Linked DNA regions of Kaistia algarum. The protein of the gene in region 2 binds, or shares a complex with, the protein of the main gene of each other region. Links are inferred from orthologs where the notes say so. Each region holds a gene or a part of one and is shown on either strand. Other genes may lie near its edges.

The links. The genes of interacting proteins can lie anywhere in the genome.
Region 1: the proteins of dnaG (region 2) and OSH05_RS00540 are in contact, whole or in part, in a crystal structure (PDB 2R6A), measured with the Geobacillus stearothermophilus proteins. The link is inferred for Kaistia algarum from one-to-one orthologs. Residues at the interface, in WP_049624496.1 of Geobacillus stearothermophilus: Lys456, Leu457, Leu458, Pro459, Ala460, Asn463, Ala464, Leu467, Leu535, Leu536, Ile537, Ala538, Gln544, Glu545, Asp548, Tyr549, His552; in WP_033016901.1 of Geobacillus stearothermophilus: Ser13, Glu15, Ala16, Gln18, Glu91, Leu92, Asp94, Ala95, Val96, Pro97, Thr98, Ala99, Ala100, Asn101, Tyr104, Tyr105, Ile108.

What each region holds. Positions count from the first base shown.
Region 1 is NZ_JAPKNJ010000001.1:103,598-107,000, reverse strand. What follows is about bases 1-2,913. They hold OSH05_RS00540 (replicative DNA helicase), read right to left. Parts: upstream 2,245-2,913; coding sequence 757-2,244; downstream 1-756. Other genes in these bases: OSH05_RS00535 (DUF1800 domain-containing protein), read left to right, coding at 2,611-2,913; OSH05_RS00545 (ATP-grasp fold amidoligase family protein), read left to right, coding at 1-719. Outside these bases: more of OSH05_RS00535, read left to right, coding at 2,914-3,403. UniProt on the Escherichia coli protein: The main replicative DNA helicase, it participates in initiation and elongation during chromosome replication. Travels ahead of the DNA replisome, separating dsDNA into templates for DNA synthesis.
Region 2 is NZ_JAPKNJ010000003.1:224,829-229,738, reverse strand. What follows is about bases 2,029-4,910. They hold dnaG (DNA primase), read left to right. Parts: upstream 2,029-2,441; coding sequence 2,442-4,379; downstream 4,380-4,910. Other genes in these bases: rpoD (RNA polymerase sigma factor RpoD), read left to right, coding at 4,546-4,910; OSH05_RS19415 (GatB/YqeY domain-containing protein), read left to right, coding at 2,029-2,325. In the rest of the region: OSH05_RS19425 (diacylglycerol/lipid kinase family protein), read right to left, coding at 1-221; carA (glutamine-hydrolyzing carbamoyl-phosphate synthase small subunit), read right to left, coding at 416-1,633; more of OSH05_RS19415, read left to right, coding at 1,873-2,028. UniProt on the Escherichia coli protein: RNA polymerase that catalyzes the synthesis of short RNA molecules used as primers for DNA polymerase during DNA replication.

The DNA of each region.
Region 1 (3,403 bases), on a different replicon or contig from region 2:
GGGACCCGGATCAGATCCCCTTCGACAGTCTGCCGACACCGTTCGTCCTCAAGAGCACGCACGGCTATGGTCACGTCGAGATCGTCGAGGCTGGAGCGGAGCCGGATACGGCGCGTATGCGTGCGTCAGCGCGGCAATGGCTGGCCTATAATCACGGAACGACGATGGGAGAGCCCGGCTATGAACATTTACAGCCCGGACTGATCGTCGAGAGACTGCTCTTCCACGATTCCGGTGAGCCGCCCCCCGAACGCAAGATCTTCGTCTTCAACGGCAAAGCGCGCGTCATAGAGACGATTTTGGTCGCGTCCGGCAACCGCGACCGCACGACGGGATTTCATACGCCCGACTGGACGCGCTTGCCCTGGCGCTCGTCGCGCGAACCGCATCCGGGAAACCTGCCGCGCCCCAAACGCCTGATCGAAATGCTGGCGGCGGCCGAGCGTCTTGCGGCCGGACTGGATCACCTCCGGGTCGATATCTATGACTGCGGCCAGACGTTCAGGATTGGCGAGCTTACCGTCTATTCGTGGTCCGGGCTGCCGCATTTCCAGCCGGACCGCGCCGACGAGATCATAGGCGACTACTGGCGCATTCCATTCCCGATGCTGCGCGCGATCATGACTGTCCTGTTCCGGCGGCACGAAATTCGTCCGCGGATGCAGAAGCCGCCGCAACGCGCCCCGGCCATGGTGGAGCCGGCCTCGGAGATTTCCTGAAGGGCGGGGTTTCCCGGCGAAGATGCCGGGCGCGACCTCACTCGTAGGAATCGGGCAGGTGGTCGCGCCGGACGAGGTTGGAGAAGCGCGTCACCTCGGCCTCGAACTGGAGCTGGACGGTTCCGGTCGGCCCGTGGCGCTGCTTGCCGATGATGACTTCGGCGACGCCGGCGACCTGCTCCATCTCGGCCTGCCATTTGAAAAACTCTTCGGTGCCTTCCTTGGGCATCTTGCCCTTCAGGTAATATTCGTCGCGATAGACGAACATCACCACGTCGGCGTCCTGCTCGATCGAACCGGATTCGCGCAGATCCGAGAGCTGCGGGCGCTTGTCGTCGCGCGATTCGACCTGACGCGACAGCTGCGACAGCGCGATGATCGGGACAGCGAGTTCCTTGCACAGCGCCTTGAGACCCGTGGTGATCTCGGTGATCTCCTGCACGCGGTTCTCGGAACGCTTGCCCGAGCCCGAAAGCAGCTGGAGATAGTCGATCACCAGAACGTCGAGGCCGCGCTGGCGCTTCAGCCGGCGGGCTCTGGCCGTGAGCTGGGCTATCGAGAGGCCGCCGGTTTGGTCGATATAGAGCGGAATGCGTGCCATTTCGCGCGACGCCGTGACGACACGGGCGAATTGGTTCTCGTCGATCGAGCCGCGGCGAATATGCGATGACGAGACGCCGGACTGCTCGGCGATGACGCGGGTCGCGAGCTGCTCGGCCGACATTTCCAGCGAGAAGAAGCCGACGATCCCGCCATTCACCGTCTTGATAGTGCCATCGGGCTGCAATTCGCCGCGATAGGCCTTGGCGATGTTGTAGGCGATGTTGGTGGCGAGCGAGGTCTTGCCCATGGCGGGGCGCCCGGCAAGGATGATCAGATCCGAGGGCTGCAACCCGCCCATCTTCTGGTCGAGATCATCGAGACCGGTGGCTATACCCGAGAGGCCTCCATCTCGCTGATAGGCGGCGCTCGCCATGTCGATGGCGGATTTGAGCGCTTCCTCGAACGCATGGAAACCGCCATCATAGCGCCCGGTCTCGGCAAGGGCGAAAAGCCGGCGCTCGGCGTCCTCGATCTGGGCCCGCGGCGGCATGTCGACCGGCGCATCATAGGCGATGTTGACCACATCCTCGCCGATGCCGATCAGCGAACGGCGGAGCGCGAGGTCGTAGATCGCCCGGCCATAATCCTCGGCATTGATGATCGTCGTCGCCTCGGCGGCCAGGCGGGCGAGATATTGCGCGAGATTGAGCTCTCCGATGGCGAGGTCGGCCGGGAGGAAGGTCTTCATCGTGACCGGAGTCGCGACCTTGTTCGAGCGGATGATCTGCGAGGTGATTTCGTAGATCTGCTGGTGCACCGGCTCGAAGAAGTGCGTCGGCTCCAGGAAGTCCGACACGCGGTAGAACGCTTCGTTGTTGACCAGCACCGCGCCGAGCAGCGCCTGCTCCGCTTCGATGTTGTGCGGCGCCTGGCGATAGAACTCGCTGGTCGGCACGTTCAGGCCAAGGGCAGGAAGGTTCATCGTCCTCGTTCTCGTGTTTTCCAAAGGTCGAAACGACACGGAGACACTCGGGCTCGCAACCCTGGGCCGCGTCCACGCCTCGTCACGCCGCTTCGGATGGCGAGCCTCCTCCGACGCTCACTTAGCCGCCAGCTTCCGTTCAAATCGAATCGATTGCCAGTCTAGTACCGCTATTAACAGCCATGTGAATTCTCCGCCTGCGAAGGGCCGAGACCGCATTTGAAGCTTGCAAGTTGCGGCGTTGAGACAATCCGATTCGCGATGCCGACAATTTAGCCCAGAGCCGCAATTTTCGCTTAACCGCGTAGGAGCCTGCCGCTCGAGCCGTCATGGCTATCGGCTGGGGCAAGCCGAAGGAGCGCATGCATGTCAGTGGAAGAGGCCGCCTTGGCCTTGAAACGATTCGGCCTCGGCCCGAGGCCTGGCGATATCGGCCGGATCGCCGCCGATCCGAAAGCCGCCGTCCTGGCGGAACTGGATGCGGCGGATATCGTCCGTCTCGACGATGCGGGGTTGCCGGGTGCCGAAGAGGCCTATCTCGCCATCCGCCGCGACCAGATCGCCCGCCAGACGACGCGGCGTGCCGCGCCCGAGGTGAAAGTGCCCGACATGGCGGCCGCCGAGTCGGCCGGTGGAATGGCCTCCACGGCAGCGGGCGACGCATCGAAGGCAGCGCCGGTTGCAGTACCGGTGGTCGGGGCGGCCATGATGGCGCCCGGCGGCAAGGCGCTCGACGATACGGCGCCGCGCCGCTCCATGGTGTTCTACCGGTCGGAGATCGCGGCCCGTGCGTCCCGCCGGCTCTCCGCCGATATTGGCTATGTCGAGCGCCTCGTCGATTTCTGGGCGAATCATTTCGCTCTGCAATCCGACAAGGACGAGCGGATCCGAGGTCTTGCCGGTGCCTTCGAGCGCGAGGCGATCCGTCCGCATGTGCTCGGCCGCTTCGAGGACATGCTGGTCGCCGCAACCCGCCACCCGGCCATGCTGCTCTCGCTGGACAATGTCGATTCCACCGGCCCCAATTCCCCGGCCGGCCTCAAGAGCGGCAATGGCCTCAACGAGAATCATGCGCGCGAAATCCTCGAACTGCATACGGTCGGCGTCGATGGCGGCTACAGCCAGCAGGATGTGACGGAATTCGCGCGCGTCCTGACCG
Region 2 (4,910 bases):
TAGCCGACCGAACCGTCACCGCCACCGACGATCAGCGTGTCGACCTTGCGGTCGGCCGCCTTGTCGATTGCCTTGAGGAACTTGTCGCCCTCGACCAGATCGACGGAGATCGTCTCGCTATGGCCGACGAAAGCCTCCCGAGCGATCCGCTCGACATCGCCTGGCTGACGATCGCGGATCGTGCCGGCCCGCGCATTCAGGATGACGACGATTTCTGCCAATGAAGAGTCTCCAGCCGGCCGCGCCTATGAAAGTCGTGCCCGGCATCGGCACGGCGTCAACGTCCGACATATGGAGTGGTTCAACGGCGATGAGAAGCCCGGAACGCCGACGTCCCCGGAGCGGACACTCGCCCCAGTTCGTCCCGCATTCGTAGGATGCAGCCGGCCGAATGCTTCGACAAAGCCTCCGCGCGTCAGCTCTGCTCAGGCAGAGGCGCCTCGCCCTTGCGCTCGCGCATCAGATTGACGAAGCGCGTGAACAGATAATGGCTGTCGCGCGGACCGGGTGACGCTTCGGGATGGTACTGGACCGAGAAGATCGGCTTGTCCTTGACCTTCAGGCCGCAATTCGACCCGTCGAACAGCGAGACATGCGTCTCCTCGACACTGTCCGGCAGCGAGCCCGTATCCACGGCAAAGCCGTGGTTCATAGAGGTGATCTCTACCTTGCCGGTCGTCATGTCCTTGACGGGATGATTGGCGCCGTGATGGCCCTGATGCATCTTCGTCGTTTCGCCGCCGAGCGCGATGCCAAGCATCTGGTGACCGAGGCAGATGCCGAACAGCGGCACATCGGCCGCGATCACGTCGCGAATTGCGGGCACGGCATATTCGCCGGTGGCCGCCGGATCACCAGGACCATTGGAGAGGAAAACACCGTCAGGCTTGTGAGCGAGGATCTCCTCGCCGGTCGCCGTCGCCGGCAGCACCGTGACCTCGCAGCCCGCTTCGGTCAGCAGGCGCAAGATGTTGCGCTTGATGCCGTAGTCGACGGCGACGACCTTGTGTGCCGACCGCTCCTGCCGGCCATAGCCCTCATTCCAGGCCCAGGTGGTCTCGTCCCAGCGGAAGGTCTGGCCAGTCGTCACGTCCTTTGCCAGGTCCATGCCGACAAGGCCGGGCCAGGCCGACGCCTCGGCACCAAGCAACGCCGCATCGAAATTCCCGTCCGGCGAATGGGCGATCACCGCGTTCGGCATGCCCTTCTCGCGGATCAGGGCCGTCAGCGCCCGCGTGTCGACCCCGGTGATGCCGATGATGCCACGAGCCTTCAGCCAGAAATCGAAGCCCTTCAGCGCGCGATAATTGGACGGGCTGGTGATGTCGGTCTTCAGAACGCAGCCGCGCACGCCGGAGGCCGAGGCCATGTTGACGGTCTCGATATCCTCGTCATTCGTGCCGACATTGCCGATATGCGGGAAGGTGAAGGTGATGATCTGCCCGGCATAGGAGGGGTCGGTCAGTATCTCCTGGTAGCCAGTCATCGCCGTGTTGAAGCAGACTTCGCCCACGGCATGGCCGATCGCGCCAATGCCCTGGCCCTCGATCACCGTTCCATCGGCGAGGATCAGCAGCGCGGTCGGCTTCGGCTCGGCCCAGGCTGCATCGGCGTTCGGAAGGTCATCAATCATCGGACATCCATGCGGTTCGGCGGGAGCGCCCTGAGGCGCAAAACCGCGCACGACAAAGCGCGGCAGAACCGGAAAAGTTCTCCGCCTTGGGTTGCGGCGGAAACTAGGAGAAGGCAGCTTCGCCGTCAAGCCGACCCGCGACGAGCAAAAACAAGCATTTTCAATCGTTTAGCTGATAGGCGCTTGAACAGAGACGGTGACGCTCCTATGGTGCGGCCGATTTTGAAGGAGTCAATGCGATGCGCGACACGATCAGCGCCGATCTGAAGACGGCCACGCTGGCAAGAGACAAGCAGCGCACGGGAGCGCTCCGCCTGATCTCGGCGGCAATCAAGGATCGCGACATCGCCGCACGCGGCGCCGGTCAGGGGCAGGCCAGCGATACGGAGCTGATCGACCTCCTCGCCAAGATGGTCAAGCAGCGGCTCGAATCGGCCAAGATCTACGAGGACAATGGCCGCGCCGAACTCGCCGAGCAGGAGCGCGCCGAGATCGCCATCATCGAAGCCTATCTGCCGAAGCAGCTTTCGGAAGAAGAAGCCAAGGCCGCGATCGCCGCCGTCATCGCCGATATCGGCGCGAACGGCATCAAGGACATGGGCAAGGTCATGGCCGAGCTGAAGACCCGCCACGCCGGCCAGATGGATTTCTCCAAGGCCAGCGCTGCCGTGAAGGCCGGGCTGACGGCATAAGCAGTAGGCGGTCGGCGCCCGGGAATGCTCGCCTGGCCGAAGCGGCCGGACGCTATTTCTTTGCCGCTCGCGATGCCGACCGGTAATATGCTCGGTCTTCTGATAGAGACCCCAGCATGCGCTTCCCGCCTTCCTTCCTTGACGACATCCGAGCGCGCCTTCCGCTCTCGTCCGTCGTTGGGCGGAGGGTTTCGTGGGATCGGCGCAAGTCGCAGCCGGCGAAGGGGGATTTCTGGGCCTGCTGCCCGTTCCATGGCGAGAAGTCGCCCTCCTTCCATGCCGATGACCGCAAGGGCCGCTATTACTGCTTCGGCTGCGGCGCTTCCGGCGATCATTTCACCTTCCTGACCGAGCTCGAAGGCCTCTCCTTCCCCGAGGCGGTGGAACGGCTTGCCGGCGAGGCGGGCCTTGCCATGCCGGCGCGCGACGAGCGGTCCGAGGCAGAGGAAAAGCGCCGTGCGTCGCTGCATGAGGTGATGGAGCTTGCCGCCACCTATTTCGAGCAGAGCCTGCAATCGCGCGAGGGCGCGGCGGCGCGTGGCTATCTCGCCGGCCGGGCGCTCGGCCCCGAGGTGCAGCGCCGATTCCGCCTCGGCTATGCCAAGTCGGGACGCAACGCACTCAAGGAATATCTCGCCGGCAAAGGCGTTCCGCATGACGACATGGTCGCGGCGGGGCTTCTGATCGCCGGGGAGGACATTCCCGTCTCCTTCGATCGCTTTCGCGACCGCGTCATGTTCCCGATCACGGATTTTCGCGGCCGCATCGTCGCCTTTGGGGGACGGGCGCTCTCGGCCGATGCGCAGGCGAAATATCTGAACTCGCCGGAGACCGCGCTCTTCAAGAAAGGCGACCTCCTCTACAACGGCTTTGAAGCGCGCAAGGCAGCTCAAGGCGCCGGCACGCTGGTCGTCGTCGAAGGCTATGTCGACGTGATCGCCATGGTGACGGCGGGCTTCGGCCATACGGTCGCGCCGCTCGGCACCGCGCTTACCGAACATCAGCTCGCCCTGCTCTGGCGGATGACGCCGGAGCCGATCCTGTGCTTCGACGGCGACAAGGCGGGCCTTAGGGCTGCGTTTCGCGCCGCCGATCTCGCCATGCCCCATCTGACGCCGGGCCGCAGCGTGCGCTTCGCCCTGCTGCCGGAAGGCCAGGACCCGGACGATCTGATCCGCAATGCCGGGCGCGACGCGATGAAATCCGTGCTCGATGCAGCGCGCCCGCTCGTTGACATGATCTGGATCCGCGAAACCGAAAAAGGCGGCTTTGAAACGCCCGAGCGTCGCGCCGCCTTCGAAGCCCGCATCCGCGAGATCGCGCGAAGCGTCGGCGACGAGACGGTGCGGCGCCATTATGAGCAGGCGCTATCCGAGCGGCTGCGGAGCCTGTTCGCACCCGCCGCCGCCGCGCGCGGCCCGGGCGGCCGGCCTCGCGCGCCGGGTCGCGTCGGCCGGCAGGATGCGCCGGACGCGCCGCACTATGTCCCGACCTTCCGCACCAAGCCGGTTCAGGTCTCGCAAACCCTGCAGCAGACCAAGAGCCGACCCCTGCCGGGACCGCGCGAGATCGTCCTCGTCATGACCATGGTCAACCATCCCGCGCTGATTGCGGAGCATTTCGCGGCCTTCGCCGAAATCGAGCTTGCGAATCGCGAACTTGACTCTCTTCGTTCGCAAATTCTAGAGATTGCGGCCGATGAGCCGCATATCGAGGCGGAGGCTCTGCGGCACCGGCTCGCCGGTGCGGGAGCGGGCGAATTGCTGGACCGGCTGGAACTTCAGATCCAGCGCAGCAGCATATGGCAGGCGGGAGCGGCAGCCTCCGACGGAGACGCGCTAGACGGATGGATTCAGGCACTGACCTTGCATAGGAAGGCGCGCACTTTACATAAGGAACTCAAGGATGCCGAGGCTGCGCTTGCCTCCGACGGAAGCGATGCCAATCTGGCTCATTTTCTCGACATCCAGAACCAATTAGCGAACAGCGAAGGCACGGAAGCTCTGATCGAAGGATTTGGAGCGAGTTCGGGCAGGCTTCTTAAATCCGTCTAGGCCGCGAAGGCATTAGATGGTTAGGCGGACCTTAATAGGAAAAGTCTAGTTCATACAGACGATTCGGTACCAGCCTCGGTGCCGGGCGAAATGGGATCGGCGGCGGCGGGACGCGACGGACGGACAGGAAGTCTGGCGCGCTGCCACCGTCAATACGGAGAAGAGCATGGCGACGAAGGTTCAGGAGAACGAAGAGGCTCAAGAGGCGGCCGAACCCCAGGACGGCCCGCTTCTGGACCTCTCGGATGCCGCCGTCAAGCGGATGATCAAGGTCGCCAAGAAGCGCGGCTTTGTCACCTATGACGAGCTCAATTCCGTTCTTCCGTCGGAGCAGGTCGGTTCGGAGCAGATCGAGGATATCCTCTCGATGCTCTCCGAAATGGGCATCAATGTGATCGAGGCCGACGAGGTCGAGACCGAGGAAGAAACCCCGGCCGACGCCGAGGAAGAGGCAGGCGAGCTTGCCGAATCAACCGGCACCGCCGTTGCCAAGACGACGACCGCGCGCGAGCCGACGGACCGCACCGACGA